2 regions of the Bacillus sp. OTU530 genome follow, and region 1 is predicted to be linked to the other one. Evidence: riboswitches for the same ligand, from Rfam matches in the RefSeq annotation. Region 1 holds a riboswitch; the other holds the start of a gene.
The links. A riboswitch is a leader RNA that binds a small molecule or an ion and turns the genes downstream of it on or off. The one in region 1 is predicted to bind S-adenosylmethionine.

Region 1 (3,564 bases):
TGGTGTTTGTGTTTGACACGGTTATATATTGAGAAGAAACCCAACCAGAAACACTGTTAGCTGTAACGCGGTACCATCCATTCCTTGTCTCATAAATAGTAACGGTTGTGTTTTGTAGTAATGTTGTAATACGTGTGGCTGTAATGCTTGGCGCATTACGAATGTTTACTGATGCCGTTGTACGACCTGTACCCGAGCCATTAGATATAGGTGTTGAGACAACTGGGGCAGATGAACTGAGCGTAACACCATATGAGGAAGCAATTGCTTCGTAGGAAGTTTGGGCACGTTTAATCAAGACGGTCGCGCCTGTATTTAGACGGTCATATAGCCAATGAATGTCAGCATTGTGCATACGAATACACCCGCCGGTAATCCATTTTCCAACAGAACTTTCATTATTATTGCCATGAATGGCGTATGTATCACCAGCTGTTCCATTTATGTTTAAACCCATCCAGCGATCTCCGAGCGGGTTATCTGGAGCGCCTCCTTTAATTCCCCTTGTATAGTATGGACGATTGGTAATTTTGTTTACAATGGTGAACTTTCCTGACGGGGTAGGGGTGCTGCTTTTGCCAGTTCCGACTGAAAATTCACGAACTAGACTTCCATTCTCATAAAGGGCAAGCTTGTTTGTTGCGGTATTAACAATTACTACTTGAGAAGATGTCGAGGCAGCTTGAGTCGGTTCTTGGGGGAGGAAAATAGCGAGCAGTAAGATAAGGCTAAACCATAAACGTTTCATAAGGAACCCTCCTAAACGTATGTATGGATAGATTACCGAGGCTTAGGATTATGTAGATTAATTGCAGAGACATGATTTTTTCTTCTTATGAGAAGAGTATATTCAATAGTCATTTAAAGACTTCCTTCTTTTTATTTGGATTATTTTGGTAAATGATAGAAAATTTGATCATTGATTAAAAATTCTATCTATTATAATATTTTCTTAAGTAAATAAAAGAAAACGGTAAACCTTTATAGAGGCAGGTATGTAGGAACGAGACGAATTTCAAACATTATTTCTTTATGTATAGAATTATTGATATTTTAGTTCGCAATCAAAGGTCCAGAGAATAATGGGGATAAAAAAGATTGAGAACCTTGAGCAAACGATGCCCTTGTTTGCTTTCTTTTTCACTGTAAGAAAGTATAGGTTTCCAGCTAGAAGCAAATTCGGTGTATTAGGAAACTTTAGGAACAAGGTGTAACCATACCCCTATCTTCGCCTAACGGATCGCTAATCAGCAAGTTTCTTTATATTAAGTAGAAGATGCCTAATATGTCGAATTCCAATCTCTCTATTGAGTTCATGACGGGATGATATAATAAAGAAGGTTAAGATGTGAGCAGTGATAGCTAATAGTTAGGACAGCGGTCATATTGACGATATGCAGTCTTTGATCACATCGTATAAGCCTTAAAAAACATGTTGACAGTACCAATTAATTTCGATACAATCAGCACTAATGAATGCATACGACTTATCAAGAACAGGCAGAGGGAACAGGCCCTATGAAGCCTTGGCAACAGCCGTCGAACGGAATTGTGCCAAATCCTGCAGGTATATTTCCTGAGAGATAAGAGAGGTATGAGCCGGATGATTTTGGACATAACTGCTTCTTTTACCTGCGGGGAAAAGGAGCAGTTTTTTTTTATACTTTTAAGAAAGTGTATATCGAGGAAAGAAGGGTGCGGGAATGGGAGAAGCATGGAAGCAAGAAACGATTCACCCGGCGAGCATAGCGCACTGCCAAACGGTTGAGGAGCAGCAGCTTCTTGCTGGAGTCAAACCGGACTTCATTCATTTGTCCATCGGTATTCAAGAGGTGGAAGAGTTAATTGCAGATTTATATCAAGCATTATCCGGAGGAAAAGAATATGCCTATCATCGTGAATAAAGACTTACCAGCTGGTAAAGTCCTGCAGAAGGAAAATATTTTTGTTATGACGAAGGAACGTGCGGAGCATCAGGATATCCGTGCGCTCAAGATTGCTATTTTGAATCTAATGCCGACAAAGCAGGAAACAGAAGCGCAGCTGTTACGCCTTCTTGGCAATACACCGCTGCAGGTTGACGTTCATCTGCTTCATATGGAATCACATACGTCAAAAAATGTGTCACAGGAGCATCTGACGAGCTTTTATAGAACGTTCAGCGAGGTAGAAGGAGAGAAATTTGACGGCTTCGTCATCACCGGAGCTCCGGTAGAGACGATGGAGTTTGAAGACGTGAATTATTGGGAAGAGCTAAAACGTATTATGGATTATACACAAACTCACGTAACATCCACTCTTCACATTTGTTGGGGTGCACAAGCTGGGATTTACTATCACTATGGCATTCCAAAATACCCGCTTGAAGAGAAAACCTTTGGTATTTTTGAGCATGAGGTACAGGTGCAGAATGTGCAGCTAATGCGCGGATTTGATGAATACTTTTGGGCTCCTCATTCGCGGCATACAGAAGTACGGAAAGAGGATATTATAAAAGTACCAGAGCTGAAGATTTTGGCAGAATCTGACGAAGCAGGTGTGCATATTGCCGCTGATGCTAAAGGGAAGAATATTTTTGTGTTCGGTCATAGTGAATATGGACGTGATACGTTAAAGAATGAATATGATCGTGATATAAGCAGAGGCTTAGAAATTGAGATTCCAAAAAATTATTATCGGGATAATGATCCAACTCAGAGCCCGATAGTGAAGTGGAGAAGTCATGGGAATTTGTTATTTTCCAATTGGCTCAATTATTATGTATACCAGGAAACACCATTCATTTTATGAAAGTGGTAACGTTTTCTTAGGGATAAAATTATAAAACGTATTCAGAATGTTGACAATATATTGTTTTTTACGACATGAAATTATATAATTGCACATAAATATCATTTTGTAAAAAAGGGGTGGACTATAGTGGAAGAAATTCGGGTTGGTTTACTAGGACTCGGCACAGTTGGCAGTGGGGTGGTCAAGATCATTAATGCTCATCAAGATCGCCTCATTCATCAAATCGGTTGTCCTGTCAAAGTTACGAAAATTTTAGTGAAGAACTTAGAAAAAGAAAGAGATGTCCAAATTACCCCTGATATGCTCACTAAGGATGCAACGGAAATCATCGACAATGAGAATATTGATATAGTTATTGAGGTAATGGGCGGACTTGAAGAAGCAAGAGCGCATATTTTACGCGCATTGCAAAATGGCAAGCATGTTGTGACAGCCAACAAAGACTTAATGGCTGTATATGGCACTGAGCTGCTTTCTGTAGCAAAGGAAAATCAATGTGATTTATTTTATGAGGCAAGTGTAGCTGGCGGTATCCCGATTCTTCGCACCATTGTGGACGGACTTTCCTCTGATCGAATTACGAAAATGATGGGAATTGTGAACGGAACAACAAACTTCATTTTGACAAAGATGTCAAATGAAGGAAGAGCATATGAGGATGTGTTAAAGGAAGCGCAGGAGCTTGGATTTGCAGAAGCGGATCCAACTTCAGATGTAGAAGGCTTGGATGCAGCGCGTAAGATGACAATTCTTGCAACGCTTGGCTTTTCC
Region 2 (3,564 bases), on a different contig from region 1:
GCGCTGCAAGCCGGTTTCCCAGCAGGGCGCATTCATTTTCACGGCAATAATAAAACAGAAGAAGAATTAGTAATGGCACTTGAAGCAAATATTGGCTGCTTTGTTGTTGATAACTTCTTTGAGTTAGAGGTTCTTCATGATTTAGCGCAAGAGCGTGAGCAAAAGGTGAATATTTTGCTGCGTGTAACACCGGGTGTTGAGGCGCATACACACGAGTATATTACAACAGGTCAGGATGATTCAAAGTTTGGTTTTGGCGTTTCTAGCGGACAGGCGCTGCAGGCGGTGAAGCATGCTGTAACGAAGCCGTACTACAATGTGCTTGGCATCCATTCTCATATCGGTTCCCAAATTTTTGAAACGGATGGATTTGTTCGTGCAGTCGAAGTATTAGCAACATTTGTAGATACTGTTCGCTCCGAAACAGGACATACAATGCCGATTTTAAATCTCGGAGGCGGTTTTGGCATTCGCTATACAGAAGGCGATACGCCGCTCCCAGCCGTACAATATATTAAAGAGATGACTGATGCGGTGCGCGAGCAGTTTACACAGCGTAATTATCCTCTGCCGGAAATTTGGATTGAGCCAGGCCGCAGCATCGTCGGTGATGCTGGCACAACGTTGTATACAATCGGTTCTATTAAAGACATCCCAGGTATTCGTAAATACGTGGCCGTGGATGGCGGAATGACAGATAATATACGCCCTGCGTTGTACGGTGCAAAGTATGAGGCAATTTTGGCGAATCGAGCAAATGAAGAGTCGAAGGAAGTTGTATCGATTGCCGGCAAGTGCTGCGAAAGCGGCGATATGCTGCTTTGGGATATAGAGCTTCCAGAAGCGGCGTCACGGGATTTACTTGCGATTTCTTGCACAGGGGCATACGGATATTCAATGGCAAATAACTATAACCGTATCGCGCGCCCTGCAGTTGTATTTGCAAAGGACGGAAAAGCGCAAGTTGTTGTGGAGCGGGAAACATTAGAAGACCTTGTACAAAAGGATCGTATTCGAGCAAGTGAGCTCGTATGAAAGCAAGAGGATGAAAAAAATTAAAAAATAGGCGGACAACAGTACGTTGTTCGCCTATTTTTGTAAGAAATTAACATAATTGTATCGCCGCAAGTCTTGCGCACAAGGGGACCTTCGCGGAAAAAGTGCTTATCATTTGCTTTGTTCCCGAGGTAAAGCAAGCTGTGCAAACCTACAGAGCAACCGTTGCTTCAGGCAGAAATACATGAATTCCCTATTCACTTACTCGGAATTGTATGTTTATTGAAAGAGAAAGTGTAGTTTTGGAAAACAGGGAAAAGTAATAGCAGAAGGCGCCTACAATAGAGAAGAAACGGTGGCTTACTGCGTTTTCAGAGCAATAGTAACATATAAACTTTATCAGAAGTGTACTGCAATATATTTTCATATTTTCAAAAATTCTTTTAAAATATAATTCATATCAGAAAACTAGGATTGCAATTAGCTGTAATTGTGATACAATACAAATTAATTACTTATCCAGAGAGGTGAAGGGACACGGCCCGATGAAACCCGGCAACCTGCATGTATGCAAGGTGCTAATCCGTCAAAATGGAATCTCATTTTGAGAGATAAGGTTAAGACGCCTCGAAAGTCTTTTCGAAATGGAAAGATTTTTTTAGTGCAAACGGATAGGGAGTATTTTAGGAAGGTTACTGCAGCGTCGGAACAAGACAGCTCCTTCCTACATAGCAGTGGAATATAGATGTTACCAAAAGAGGGGGAAATGACATGTTAACATATGAAACATGGGATGCACCAGCCATTGATTTTAATGAGGACGATGAAACAAAAGGTGCGCTTTCGGTTTTACGATGGGCGTATGATCATTATGGAGACGATGTTGTCTATGCATGCAGCTTTGGTGTAGAGGGGATGATTCTTCTGCACTTAATTGATCAAGTGAAGCCTGATGCAAAGGTTGTATTTTTAGATACAGATCTTCATTTTAAAGAAACGTATGAATTAATTGAAAGAGTGAAAGAACGGTTCCCAAGACTTCAAATTGTGTTACAAAAGCCAGAGCTTACGCTAGAAGAGCAGGCGGCAGAGCATGGTGCGGAATTATGGAAGTCTAACCCGAACGCATGCTGCAATATTCGGAAGATTGTTCCGCTTGAAAAGGCTCTTGCACAAGGGAAGGCGTGGATTTCTGGATTGCGCCGCGAGCAGTCGCCGACGCGCCAAAATGTACAGTTTTTAAATCATGATCACCGTTTCCATTCTATCAAAGTATGTCCGCTGATTCATTGGACATGGAAGGAAGTATGGCGTTATGTATACAAGCATGACCTTCCGTACAATCCGCTTCATGATATCGGCTATCCGAGCATTGGCTGTGAGGTATGCACACGTCCTTCAGAGGGTGGCAGCAGTGATCGCTCTGGACGTTGGTCAGGTACAGGTAAAACAGAATGCGGGCTTCATCAGTAAGAAGTAAAGGGGAAAAGAAAATATGGTAGCTCTCGCATTTTGTGCAGCGTTATTGTTTGCGATGAATATAGGGGCGAGTGGAGCAGCTGCCTCAATGGGGGTCGCATATGCTTCAGGAGCCATTAAGAAGAAATGGGTAGCGCTGCTCATATGTGGCGCTGCTATCATTGCTGGTTCTGTATTTGGGGGCCAAAAGGTTACAAAAACGATTAGCTCAGGCATTATTCCTGAGGATATCTTTACAGTAAAAATTGTTATTATTACATTACTTGCAGCAACAATTGCCTTATTTACGGCAAATATTCTCGGTATTCCGCTTTCTACCAGTGAGATTACGATAGGTGCTGTTGCAGGGGTGGGGATTGCATATCAAGTATTGTATGTGGAGAAACTTTTGTTTATCGTTGCTTTTTGGATTATCACCCCTGTAGTAGCTTTCAGTATTACTTATGTTGCTGGAAAGCTTATTCATAGGCTTAATTCCAAGTATCCTGATTTAGAAAAAGGAAAATGGAAGCCAATTTTTACAATTCTTGTTATTGTGACAGGTTTCTTCGAGGCCTACTCAGCTGGAATGAAAAACGTAGCAAATGCAGTTGCTCCGTTAGTTGGGGCTCATTTGCTTTCAGTGGAAACAGGGTTGCTTTTAGGTGGTATTTTTGTTGCCTTGGGAGCTTTTCTCTTAGGAAGTCGAGTTCTTGAAACAAATGGGAAGAAAATTACATCTGTTTCTTTGATTGAAGGAATTTCTGTTTCTGCTACCAGCTCATTTCTCGTGATTACAGCAGCTTTATTTGGGATTCCATTGCCGATTGCACAAATTACATCATCTTCTATTATCGGCATGGGCTCCGCGCAGCAAGGCAAGAAGGTCTTTCAAAAACGCGTTGTTTCGCAAATGCTCAAGGTGTGGTTTGTTGCCCCGTTTTTATCGCTTTTAGTATCTTATACATGCGTTAAACTATTGCTAGAAAGTGATTTGTATTCTATCTTTATTGTTGGGGCGGGAATTATCGCAACACTTGGAGTCATTAGCTTATTAAAACATACGAAACAGGAAGTAGGAGGAATTTCAAGATGACAAGTATTACAGCA

Region 2: linked by a shared signal. The riboswitch ahead of AAHB12_RS14465 (phosphoadenylyl-sulfate reductase) and the one ahead of AAHB12_RS17535 (PLP-dependent transferase) in region 1 are both predicted to bind S-adenosylmethionine.

Annotation. Positions count from the first base shown of each region.
Region 1 covers NZ_JASATP010000023.1:60,795-64,358, forward strand. The annotation lists gene AAHB12_RS17530 (SH3 domain-containing protein) at 1-748, opposite strand, end outside; SAM riboswitch class I at 1,485-1,590, shown strand; gene AAHB12_RS17535 (PLP-dependent transferase) at 1,704-1,904, shown strand; gene metA (homoserine O-acetyltransferase MetA) at 1,885-2,790, shown strand; gene AAHB12_RS17545 (homoserine dehydrogenase) at 2,920-3,564, shown strand, end outside.
Region 2 covers NZ_JASATP010000017.1:85,113-88,676, forward strand. The annotation lists gene lysA (diaminopimelate decarboxylase) at 1-1,035, shown strand, start outside; SAM riboswitch class I at 1,509-1,614, shown strand; gene AAHB12_RS14465 (phosphoadenylyl-sulfate reductase) at 1,768-2,469, shown strand; gene AAHB12_RS14470 (inorganic phosphate transporter) at 2,492-3,550, shown strand; gene sat (sulfate adenylyltransferase) at 3,547-3,564, shown strand, end outside.